Regions from separate parts of the Clostridium sp. BJN0013 genome, predicted to be linked through region 1. Evidence: a T-box and tRNA genes for the amino acid it is inferred to sense, from the RefSeq annotation. Region 1 holds a T-box; the other holds one or more tRNA genes.
What was found. A T-box is a leader RNA that pairs with one kind of tRNA and senses whether it is charged. The one in region 1 lies ahead of thrS (threonine--tRNA ligase), so its partner is inferred to be a tRNA-Thr.
Positions count from the first base shown of each region.

Region 2: it encodes a tRNA-Thr, which carries the amino acid that the T-box ahead of thrS (threonine--tRNA ligase) is inferred to sense. The anticodon was not compared.

Region 1 covers NZ_CP162495.1:721,624-727,143, reverse strand. The annotation lists gene thrS (threonine--tRNA ligase) at 1-1,757, opposite strand, end outside; T-box leader at 1,983-2,224, opposite strand; gene ytxC (putative sporulation protein YtxC) at 2,426-3,325, opposite strand; tRNA gene AB3K27_RS03935 (tRNA-Val) at 3,587-3,662, shown strand; tRNA gene AB3K27_RS03930 (tRNA-Asp) at 3,667-3,743, shown strand; tRNA gene AB3K27_RS03925 (tRNA-Phe) at 3,748-3,823, shown strand; tRNA gene AB3K27_RS03920 (tRNA-Gly) at 3,829-3,903, shown strand; tRNA gene AB3K27_RS03915 (tRNA-Cys) at 3,911-3,984, shown strand; gene AB3K27_RS03910 (hypothetical protein) at 4,168-4,323, opposite strand; gene AB3K27_RS03905 (pyridoxal phosphate-dependent aminotransferase) at 4,915-5,520, shown strand, end outside.
Region 2 covers NZ_CP162495.1:3,924,387-3,929,906, forward strand. The annotation lists gene rplA (50S ribosomal protein L1) at 1-178, opposite strand, end outside; gene rplK (50S ribosomal protein L11) at 237-662, opposite strand; gene nusG (transcription termination/antitermination protein NusG) at 741-1,262, opposite strand; gene secE (preprotein translocase subunit SecE) at 1,311-1,541, opposite strand; gene rpmG (50S ribosomal protein L33) at 1,584-1,733, opposite strand; gene tuf (elongation factor Tu) at 1,929-3,122, opposite strand; tRNA gene AB3K27_RS20345 (tRNA-Thr) at 3,211-3,286, opposite strand; tRNA gene AB3K27_RS20350 (tRNA-Gly) at 3,294-3,368, opposite strand; gene sigH (RNA polymerase sporulation sigma factor SigH) at 3,456-4,088, opposite strand; gene AB3K27_RS20360 (NYN domain-containing protein) at 4,172-4,684, opposite strand; gene rlmB (23S rRNA (guanosine(2251)-2'-O)-methyltransferase RlmB) at 4,681-5,499, opposite strand.

The DNA.
Region 1 (5,520 bases):
TGCATCTGTGCTTCTCTTATTTTATAACCTATTTTCTCATTTCTAATATCACATTCCACTCTTATATTATTTTCTTTCAGCACCTTAGCTATTTCTTCCACATAATCTGCCTGAGAATCAGTTATATTCATAACCTGAACCTGTACAGGAGCAATCCATGCAGGGAATGCTCCTGCATAATGTTCTATTAAAATGCCTATAAATCTTTCTATAGAGCCAAACACTACCCTGTGTATCATAACAGGTCTGTGCTTTTCTCCATCTGCACCTATATAATTTAAGTCAAACTTTTCAGGCATCTGAAAATCCAACTGCACAGTTCCACACTGCCATGTTCTACCTATACAATCCTTTAAATGAAAATCTATTTTAGGACCATAAAAGGCTCCATCTCCTTCATTAACCTTATAATCAAGTCCTGCAATTTTCAATGCATTTTTTAACCCCTCTGTTGCAGCTTCCCAATCTTCATCGCTACCCATGGAATCCTCAGGTCTTGTAGAGAGTTCAACAAAATACTCAAAACCAAATATTTTATAAAAATTATCTATAAGATCTATTACCTTTATTATTTCATCTGCAATATTATCCTTGGTAACAAATATATGGGCATCATCCTGAGTAAAACATCTTACCCTCATAAGACCATGTAGTGCACCGGATTTTTCATGTCTGTGAACTATACCCATCTCTGCATATCTTTTAGGAAGATCCCTGTAGGATCTTATATTACTTTTATACACAAGTATTGATCCTGGACAATTCATAGGCTTTATAGCATAATTTTCATTGTCTATTTTAGTAAAATACATATTCTCCTTATAATGATCCCAGTGTCCCGATTTATGCCATAAGTCTTCATTCAATATAATAGGAGTCATTATTTCACTATAATCTGCTCTGGAATGCATCTCTCTCCAAAAATTCTGCAGGGTATTTCTGATTACCATTCCCTTTGGATGGAAAAATGGAAATCCTGGTCCTTCCTCATGTATACTGAATAAATCTAATTCCTTGCCCAATTTTCTGTGATCCCTTTTTTTTGCTTCTTCCATTAATTTAATATAATTCTCGAGATCACTTTTCTTTTCAAATACAGTACCATATATTCTTTGAAGCATTTTATTATTTTCATTTCCCCTCCAGTAGGCCCCCGCTATAGAAAGAAGCTTTACAGCTTTAGCTCTTCCTGTAGAAGGTACATGAGGACCTGCACAGAGATCTACAAAATCACCCTGTTTATAAAAAGATATTACTGAATCCTCCGGCAAATCTTTTATTAATTCTACTTTATAGGGTTCATCCTTCTCTTCCATAAATTTTATGGCTTCTTCTCTTGGAAGTTCAAATCTTTCCAATCTTATATCTTCCTTAACTATTTCATTCATCTTGCCTTCGATTTTTTCAAGCAATTCCGGAGTAAAGGAAAATTCGGCATCTACATCATAATAAAATCCTGAATCTATAGCTGGTCCTATAGCAAGCTTAACTTCCGGATACAACCTTTTTATGGCCTGGGCAAGTATATGAGAAGCTGTATGTCTTAATATCTTCTTTCCTTCTTCATCTTCAAAGGTCAAAATTTCAAGTTTACAATCTTCATTAATTTCATCATTGAGTTCTGCCACTTTACCGTCTACCACAGCTCCCAATGCCTTCTTGGATAAAGAAATACTCAGTTTTGATGCAATATCAATTACTTTTGATCCTTTTTCCACTTCTATTTTTTTACCATCCTTTAAACTTATTTTTATCACAGTTATTCCTCCTTCAAACAGATCTTTCATGTTTTAACTTTCAAATCAAGTGATTCTTAGATTCAGGTAGGGTTTGCCCATGAGGAATACTTTTCTCCATTGAACCTAAGAAGAATTTATCCATGTTCATATCAGTGCCTATCCTCCATTTTGAAGGAATTGGGGGCGTTATCTAATTCCAGCGTTCGGATAAATAAAAATGAACAAATAAAAAACTCTTCCCTGAAATGGGACGAGTTTTGCCGTGGTTCCACCCAAATTAATAGCACCATACTTTATAGTAAAAGTATACCTTTAAATGCTACTATCTCTATATCCTTAACGCAGGATAACGGAAATACCTACTAAAATTTCAGTATACAACTCCAAGGTGGTTTTTAATAAATTTTACCTAAAGGATATTTCAGCTTACAATCCTTCTCTCTTAAAGCAAATAATTTATCTACTTTCCTCTTCATAGTCTTTATTTCTATTTTCAATCATTATATTATTCTAAAATTATTATGTCAATATAAAAATAGAAGTTTTTATCTAAAGGCTGTGATTATGATATCCCTATCTTTTTAAAAGTGGGAAATAAACACTTGTATGCCCTGAATAAATTATTCTAAGATTGAGATGAAGAAAAATGAACAAACTCCATCTAAATCCAAGAATTACTTGATATTCTATACCCTGTTTAAATTATTTTTTATAAGTCTGCAGATTTTACAATCATCACAAAATTTAACTCTATGTGTAAAAACATTTTTTATAGTATCTATTAATTCTTTATTTTTACAGTTTTCAACACAATGTATTACTATATTTTCAGGTGAATTTGTTATCAATGCACTTATTAGAATATCATCCAAGTCTGTATTGGCATTATATTTTAATTCTGTTAGATCTTTAAAAAAACTATCCGTTATATCTTCTTCCCTCTCGTTATTTATAATGTATTTCCCATCATTGGAAATAATTATGCTCAGATAATCCATTTTACTTTCTTGAATCTCTATAAAATATTTTAAAAGCTTTATAAACTCATTATATTCCTTTTCCGCCATGTATTTCTCCACTACCCGATCAATAATTGTTTCCAGATCATCTAGAAGCTCTTTCATTCTAAAGGTCATAAATCCTTCTATATTTATTTCCCTATTTTCATCTATACATCCACATATTTTATCTATTATATCATTTCTTTTATTTATACAATAAATAGAATCCTCATCTCTAATTTCCATTTCTCCTCTTAATACTTTTAAACTCTCTTTTTTAATTTCTTCTAATTCTTCATATTTTAAAAAAAAGTATGTGTCAGATAAAAAAGCTCCCATATCTTTTTTACAAAATTCATCTATTATTATATTGTAAATAATACTGGCAACATGTATATCAAATATATTGTTAAGTTTATCATTAAATTCTCTATCACAAAATATTTTAAGGAAGTGAGTACTACACTCTATACTTTCATATATTCCAATGAGTATATCTTTGTGTTTAAAATATTCTTTTATCTCTCTTATTCCCTGCATTATACGATCTCTTTCTTTATTATATACTATGGTTAGCAACAGCATTTATTCACACTCCCTTCCAAAGTAGTATATGTCTAAACAAAATCTCTATTCAATTTTCTGCTGTCAAATATCGACAGTAATAATTTTTAAGATTAAATTATAATATATTTAAGAAACTGCCTGACTTCTACAGGTGAAATTGACCCAAGTTTTTAAAATAAACTCTGATTTTAGTAATATATTAAAAAATTATAATAAAGTATTGACAATATGTAGGTGTGAATATATAATATTACTTGTCACGTAATGAAAGTTTTTCATGGGCGCATAGCTCAGCTGGGAGAGCATCTGCCTTACAAGCAGAGGGTCACAGGTTCGAGCCCTGTTGTGCCCACCACTATGGCCCAGTGGCTCAGCTGGTTAGAGTGCCGGCCTGTCACGCCGGAGGTCGAGGGTTCAAGTCCCTTCTGGGTCGCCATTTTGGCCAGATAGCTCAGTCGGTAGAGCAGAGGACTGAAAATCCTCGTGTCCCTGGTTCGATTCCTGGTCTGGCCACCAGTTTTGCGGGAGTGGCTCAGTGGTAGAGCGTCACCTTGCCAAGGTGAACGTCGCGGGTTCAAATCCCGTCTTCCGCTCCAATAATATGGCGCTATAGCCAAGTGGTAAGGCAGAGGTCTGCAAAACCTTTATCCCCAGTTCAAATCTGGGTGGCGCCTCCAATTTTTTATTTAGAGAAGCAGCCTGTATGCTGTTATTTCAGTATACAGGCTGCTTTTTATTTGGGTTTCACTTCTTTTGCAGTGTGCTCATAATGAATGCTTTTCTCCACTTGAACTTAAATAGCGGTTTTGAGATAAAATAACCATTTTTATAATTGATACATAATTTAAAATTTAGACCTATTAAAAATATATTTTTACTTTTTTTAGTAATTTCACAAGTATAGGTAATGTTACTGAAGTTGATACTGCATGTGCCAGGTCATAAGGAAAACTTATAAAAAAATATGCTCTTATACCAGTCATGGATCCATAAAATACAGTCATACAAATATTCATACTGACTCCATACATGAAGACTAAACTAAAGCCTATAATGGAAAGTTTTAATACTGATTGCACATCTATTAAGTATTTTAACAAAAGAGATGCGAACACAACTAATGTCCAGCAAAATACTTGTAGAATTGTCCAAATTCCTATGCCATAAATACAGTGTATAATGCCCTATTTTTCACAATAATATTTCTCTCCTTATAACTGGAATATGTTACTTGTTTACTCCTATTTTTAACTATGTTATAATTTTAACATAATACTATACTACAAAATAGCTAAAAATAGATATTACCAACCTTTTTAGCAAAATATACAACTTATAAGACCTTTATCTCCAGTTCAAATCTGGATAAGATCTCCTTAATAAAAAGATCCTAAAAATATATTTTTAGGATCTTTTTATTACTTATCCAAAGGCTGCAATTAATTAGCCCCCCAAAATTTCTTCAAAGCGAGAATAAGGATAACCGGTAAACAAAATATACTCTCAATTATAAAATTACTAGTTTATTTTACAGAACTTAAAATATATAATATAAACTAGTAATAAAGTAGTAAAGTAATTTAATTATACAGATTGGACGTGAGAAATTGAATACTCTTTTAAAAAATTCCATATCAGAAAATGTTAAAGGTATAGAAATATCAGGTATTAGACAATTTTATAATAAGGTTGCCCTTTATCCAGGTGCTATATCTTTAACTCTAGGTCAACCTGATTTTAATGTACCTGAAAAAATTAAGATTGCTATGACAAAAGCTATTGAACAAAATAAAACTACCTATACACAAAATGCAGGAATATTAGAACTTAGAACAGAAATATCCAATTACCTTGGAAATTTAAACATATCTTATAATCCAGAAGAAATCTGTATTACCGTAGGCGGCAGTGAAGCACTTATGGATACCTTCACCGCTCTGGTAAATCCAGGGGACAAAGTATTGATACCCACACCTGCCTATCCTGCTTATAAGAGCTGTGTAAAGATTTTAGGGGGTAGCGTAATAAATTACAACTTAAAAGAAGACTTTTCCATAGATTTTGATGAACTAAAAAAAATACTAGAAAATGAAAAACCTAAAATAATAGTTTTATCTTATCCTTCTAATCCTACTGGTGCTATACTATCCCAGAAAGATAATAAAAAACTTTTTAATTTATTATGTAAATATAATATCATTGTTGTAAGTGAT
Region 2 (5,520 bases), 900 kb from region 1:
CGGCTCCTCTAACCTGTTGATCTGCATGCCTTGGATCTACTCCAAGTTTTATTGATAATTCTATAGTTTCATCAAAATTAGCTTTTGCTGTTTTTAATGCAAGTTCTATTGCTTCCAATGGTGTGTAAAGCGTTTTTCTATCAATAAGCTTAACACTTTCTTTATATTTTTTTCCCAATTTTAATTCCTCCCTTGTGGTAATAACGGCATTTCACCTTCCACTACACTTCAATTAATTATCCTTCTATAGTTATTCCCATACTTCTTGCAGTTCCTGCTATCATTTTCATAGCAGTTTCAATAGATGAAGCATTTAAATCTGCCATTTTAGTTTCAGCAATTTGTTTAACTTGTTCTTCAGTAACTTTAGCAACCTTAGTTTTATTTGGTACACCAGAACCACTTTCTATTCCTGCTGCCTTTTTAAGTAATACCGCTGCAGGTGGAGTTTTTAATACAAAACTAAATGATCTATCCTGATATACAGTAATTACTACTGGAATTATCAATCCCTCTTGTTTAACAGTTTTAGCATTAAATTCCTTACAAAAGCCCATAATATTTACTCCATGTTGCCCAAGGGCAGGACCTACTGGTGGAGCTGGAGTTGCCTTTCCTGCTGGAAGCTGAAGTTTTATCATTCCCACTACTTTTTTAGCCATAAATATACACCTCCTATAATGTGGTTACATAAAAACTCTATTTTCCGCCACTCATTTTTAAAATTTTAACTTTATAAATTATTCTATCTTTTCTATTTGATTAAAATCAAGCTCAACAGGAGTTTCCCTACCAAACATATTGACCAAAGCTTTAACTTTTCTTTTTTCAGTATTTATCTCTTGAATAACAGCTAAGAAGTTCTCTAGTGGTCCAGACCTTACCTTTACATTTTCTCCTACCAATATATCTACATTCACAAGTTTTTCATTAATACCCATATCTTTTACTTCTTCATCAGTAAGAGGCACAGGCTTAGATCCAGGCCCAACAAACCCTGTAACTCCCCTAGTATTTCTAACTACATACCAAGAATCATCAGTCATTATCATGTGCACTAAAACATATCCTGGAAATATTTTTTTTAATGTTATTTTCTTTTTTCCATCTTTAATTTCCACTTGTTCTTCCATAGGAACTTGAACATCATCTATACAATCATATAGTTCTCTGTTTTCTATAGTCTTTTCAAGATTCATCTTAACTTTATTTTCATAACCAGAATATGTATGAACTACGTACCACTTAGCTTTATCTGCCATAACTTTAGGGACAAAATCTTATCTTATCCCTTACCTCCTTATTCTTTCTTATTTTAAAATAGTCTTAACTAAAGAGTTCAATCCAAAGTCTATTATTGCAACAATGACCACATAAATAGCACAAAATGCAATAACCGCTATTGTTGCTTTCTTTACATCTTCTTTAGAGGCCCAAGTTATCCTTTTAAATTCCACTACTAATCCTTTAAAGAAATTAAAGAATCCCCCTTCAGGCGTAACTTGCCTATCAACTTTTTTGGCATTATCACGTGCAGACATTTCGTTCACATCCTCAAAATTTTTCACCTGTGCATCTTAATATTATTTAGTTTGTTTATGGACTGTATGTTTATTACAAAACGGACAATATTTTCTTATTTCTAATCTGTTAGGATTATTCTTTTTATTTTTTGTTGTATTATAGTTTCTCTGTTTACATTCTGTACATGCTAATATCACTTTTACTCTCATTAATTTCAACACCTCCCAAGTATATGTATAAGTTCATATATACTCTATGTTCAATTAAAAATCCACCTTTAAATTAATACATTACCTAAACAATTTATCACAACTTAGTTTTTATGTCAATGCTATTGAAATTATAAAAAATACCATTCTACACTTTCAAAAGGACTAGGTCTAGAAACCCAGTCCTTAACACACTTATTCAGATACTGTAGTAACAACACCCGAACCAACTGTTCTACCACCTTCTCTTATTGCAAATCTCAATCCTTCATGCATCGCAACAGGTGTTATAAGTTCTACATTCATATCTATATGATCCCCTGGCATTACCATTTCTACTCCCTCTGGTAATGATATTGACCCTGTTACATCTGTTGTTCTAAAATAAAACTGTGGTCTGTATCCATTGAAAAATGGTGTGTGTCTTCCACCTTCTTCTTTCTTCAATACATACACCTGCCCTACAAATTTCTTATGTGGCTTTACTGATCCCGGTTTTGATAATACCTGCCCTCTCTCTATTTCTTCTCTCTGTATCCCTCTTAATAATGCTCCTATGTTGTCTCCTGCCATAGCTTGATCCAGAAGCTTTCTAAACATTTCTACTCCTGTACATACTGTCTTTTTCTTCTCTTCTTTTAATCCTACTATCTCTACTTCGTCCCCTATCTTAAGCACTCCACTCTCTACTCTTCCTGTAGCTACTGTTCCTCTTCCTGTAATTGTGAATACATCTTCTATAGGCATTAAGAATGGCTTATCTATAGGTCTTTCTGGTGTTGGTATATAAGTATCTACTGCTTCCATTAATTCATATATACATTTAGTCGCTTCTGCATCATCTGGATTTTCAATTACCTTTAATGCACTTCCTACTATTATTGGAACATCATCTCCCGGGAATCCATATTCATTTAATAATTCCCTTACTTCCATTTCTACCAACTCTATTAATTCAGGGTCATCTACCTGATCTGATTTATTTAAAAATACTACTATATACTGTACTCCTACCCTGCTTGCCAGTAGTATATGTTCTCTTGTCTGTGGCATTGGACCATCTGCTGCACTTACTACAAGTATTGCTCCGTCCATCTGTGCTGCTCCTGTTATCATGTTCTTTACATAATCTGCATGTCCTGGACAGTCCACATGTGCATAATGTCTATTTTCTGTCTCATATTCTACATGTGCTGTATTTATTGTTATTCCCCTTTCTTTTTCTTCCGGTGCCTTATCTATTTCATCATACTTTGTAGCAGATGCTTTCCCTTCTTTTGCTAATACCATTGTTATTGCTGCTGTCAATGTAGTTTTACCATGGTCTACGTGTCCTATTGTTCCTATGTTTACATGTGGTTTTGTTCTCTCAAACTTTTCTTTTGACATTACTTCTTCCTCCTTGTTTGTTACACATTTTATTTAAGTAAACTCATCCTGGTGTGTTGTAAGAACTTCATAAAATTACTACCTAAATTGGAGCCCATGACCAGGATTGAACTGGTGACCTCCACCTTACCAAGGTGACGCTCTGCCTACTGAGCTACATGGGCAATTAATTGGAGCGGAAGACGGGACTTGAACCCGCGACAGCCAGCTTGGGAAGCTGGTGTTCTACCACTGAACTACTCCCGCCTGAAACCTTTGCTTTTAATACTAATAAATGCTACATACCGATTATCAATTTTAATACAAGTACATTTTTTTGTCAATATGTATTTTCTATTTATTAATTAAGCATTTTTCTAACTTCCTTTTAACCCTTTGCAAAGCGTTATCTATGGATTTGGCATGTCTATCCAAATCACAAGCAATTTCTTGATAAGATTTACCATCTAAATAAGACATAAGAACTTCCATTTCCAAACTGGACAGTACTTCACCTATTTCACTATGTATATGCTTTAATTCTTCTCTACTAATTATTAATTCTTCTGGATCGGCAACTTTAGCTTCTGATAAAACATCCAATAAGGTTCTGTCAGATTCTTCATCGTATATAGGTTTATTTAAAGAAACATACGTATTTAATGGAATATGCTTTTGTCTGGTAGCAGTTTTTATGGCTGTTATTATTTGACGTGTCACACAAAGTTCAGCAAAAGCTTTAAAGGATGATAATTTATCTGTTTTAAAATCCCTTATTGCTTTATAAAGCCCTATCATACCTTCTTGATAAATATCTTCCTTATCTGCTCCAATTAGGAAATACGATTTTGCTTTAGATTTAACAAAATTTTCATATTTATTTATCATGTATTCTTGAGCTCTTACATCTCCTTTTTTTGCTTGAATAACTACTTCCTCATCCAATTTTTCTTCAAAGGAGGAAATTTTCTTACCATTATAACTCATATCCACCAAGATATCCCCTCCAAAACAAATATAAAGAACATGATTTAATTATACATTAAAATTAAATTTACAGTCAATAGATTTTAACGACTTTTGCGAATTTTTTCAAGTTTTTCCAGCATATCCTTTGCTATTCTATCCTCTAAAGTATGTTTTTGTTTAGAGTATTTATTCTCAATTTTACTTTTTATTTTTGATTCTATTTGTTTAACTTCATGATAAAATTCAATAGAAGACATTCTTACAGCTCCTCTTTGAAATGTTATCTGTTGTTCTAAAGAATCAGAAGTTACCACAAATACTTCACTTCTACGTCCTATTCTATTAACCGTTTTCTCTATAAAAGAGTCTGCTGTTTCATTCTCCTTAGTAAATACTACTATAACATTTTCACTTATTTTTTTCTTCTTTTCTAAACTTCCTGCCACCTTATGAGCATCAAATACTATAAAAATACTATAACCTTTATAGGCCGCATAATTACTTAAAGTTTCTATAAGTTGTTGTCTTGCAGCTTCAAAACTATAATCTTTTATATCATTTAATTCAGGCCAACTATTTATTACATTATATCCATCTACAAAAATAATTCTCAATTTTTATCACTTTTTATTTTTTGCTTTAGTATTTCATACATTAATATGCCTGATGCCACAGAAACATTTAAAGAGGATATATTCCCTATCATGGGTATCTTTACTAATTTGTCACACTTTTGCTTAGTTAGCTTTGATATCCCTCTTCCTTCACTTCCTATAATTAAAGCTATAGAACTGTTAAAATCAACATCAAAACAATAGCTTTCTCCAGTCATGTCGGCCCCATATACCCATATATTCTGTTTTTTTAGTTTTTCTATTACGGTATTTAAATTTGTAACTTTGCATATTCTCATATAGTCTACTGCTCCAGCGGAGGATTTATACACTGTAGGAGTTATACCAACATTTTTCCTTTTAGGTATTATAATTCCATGAGCTCCACATACTTCAGCGGTTCTTATTATAGCTCCAAAATTATGAGGATCTTCTATTTCATCTAATATAATTATAAAAGGAGCTTCCCTTCTTTTTAAAGCATAATCCAATATATCTTCCAATTCACAATATTTATAAGGGGTTACATGTGCAATTATCCCCTGATGCACTCCTGTTTGAGAAATTTTATCTAATTTTCTTTTATCCACTTTTTTCACAACTACATGTTTTTCCTTAGCAATTGCAAATATTGTATTTATAGAACCCGACATATTTCCATCTGATATGAGAATCTGTTCTATAGTTACATTATTGGATTTTAAAGCTTCAATAACTGCATTTCTTCCTTCAATTAAATCTTCCCTAAATTTAGGTTTATTTTTTAAATTTTCTATTTTATTTTCGCACTCTACGATATTATGCTTATTTTTCATATCTATACCCTTTATACTTTA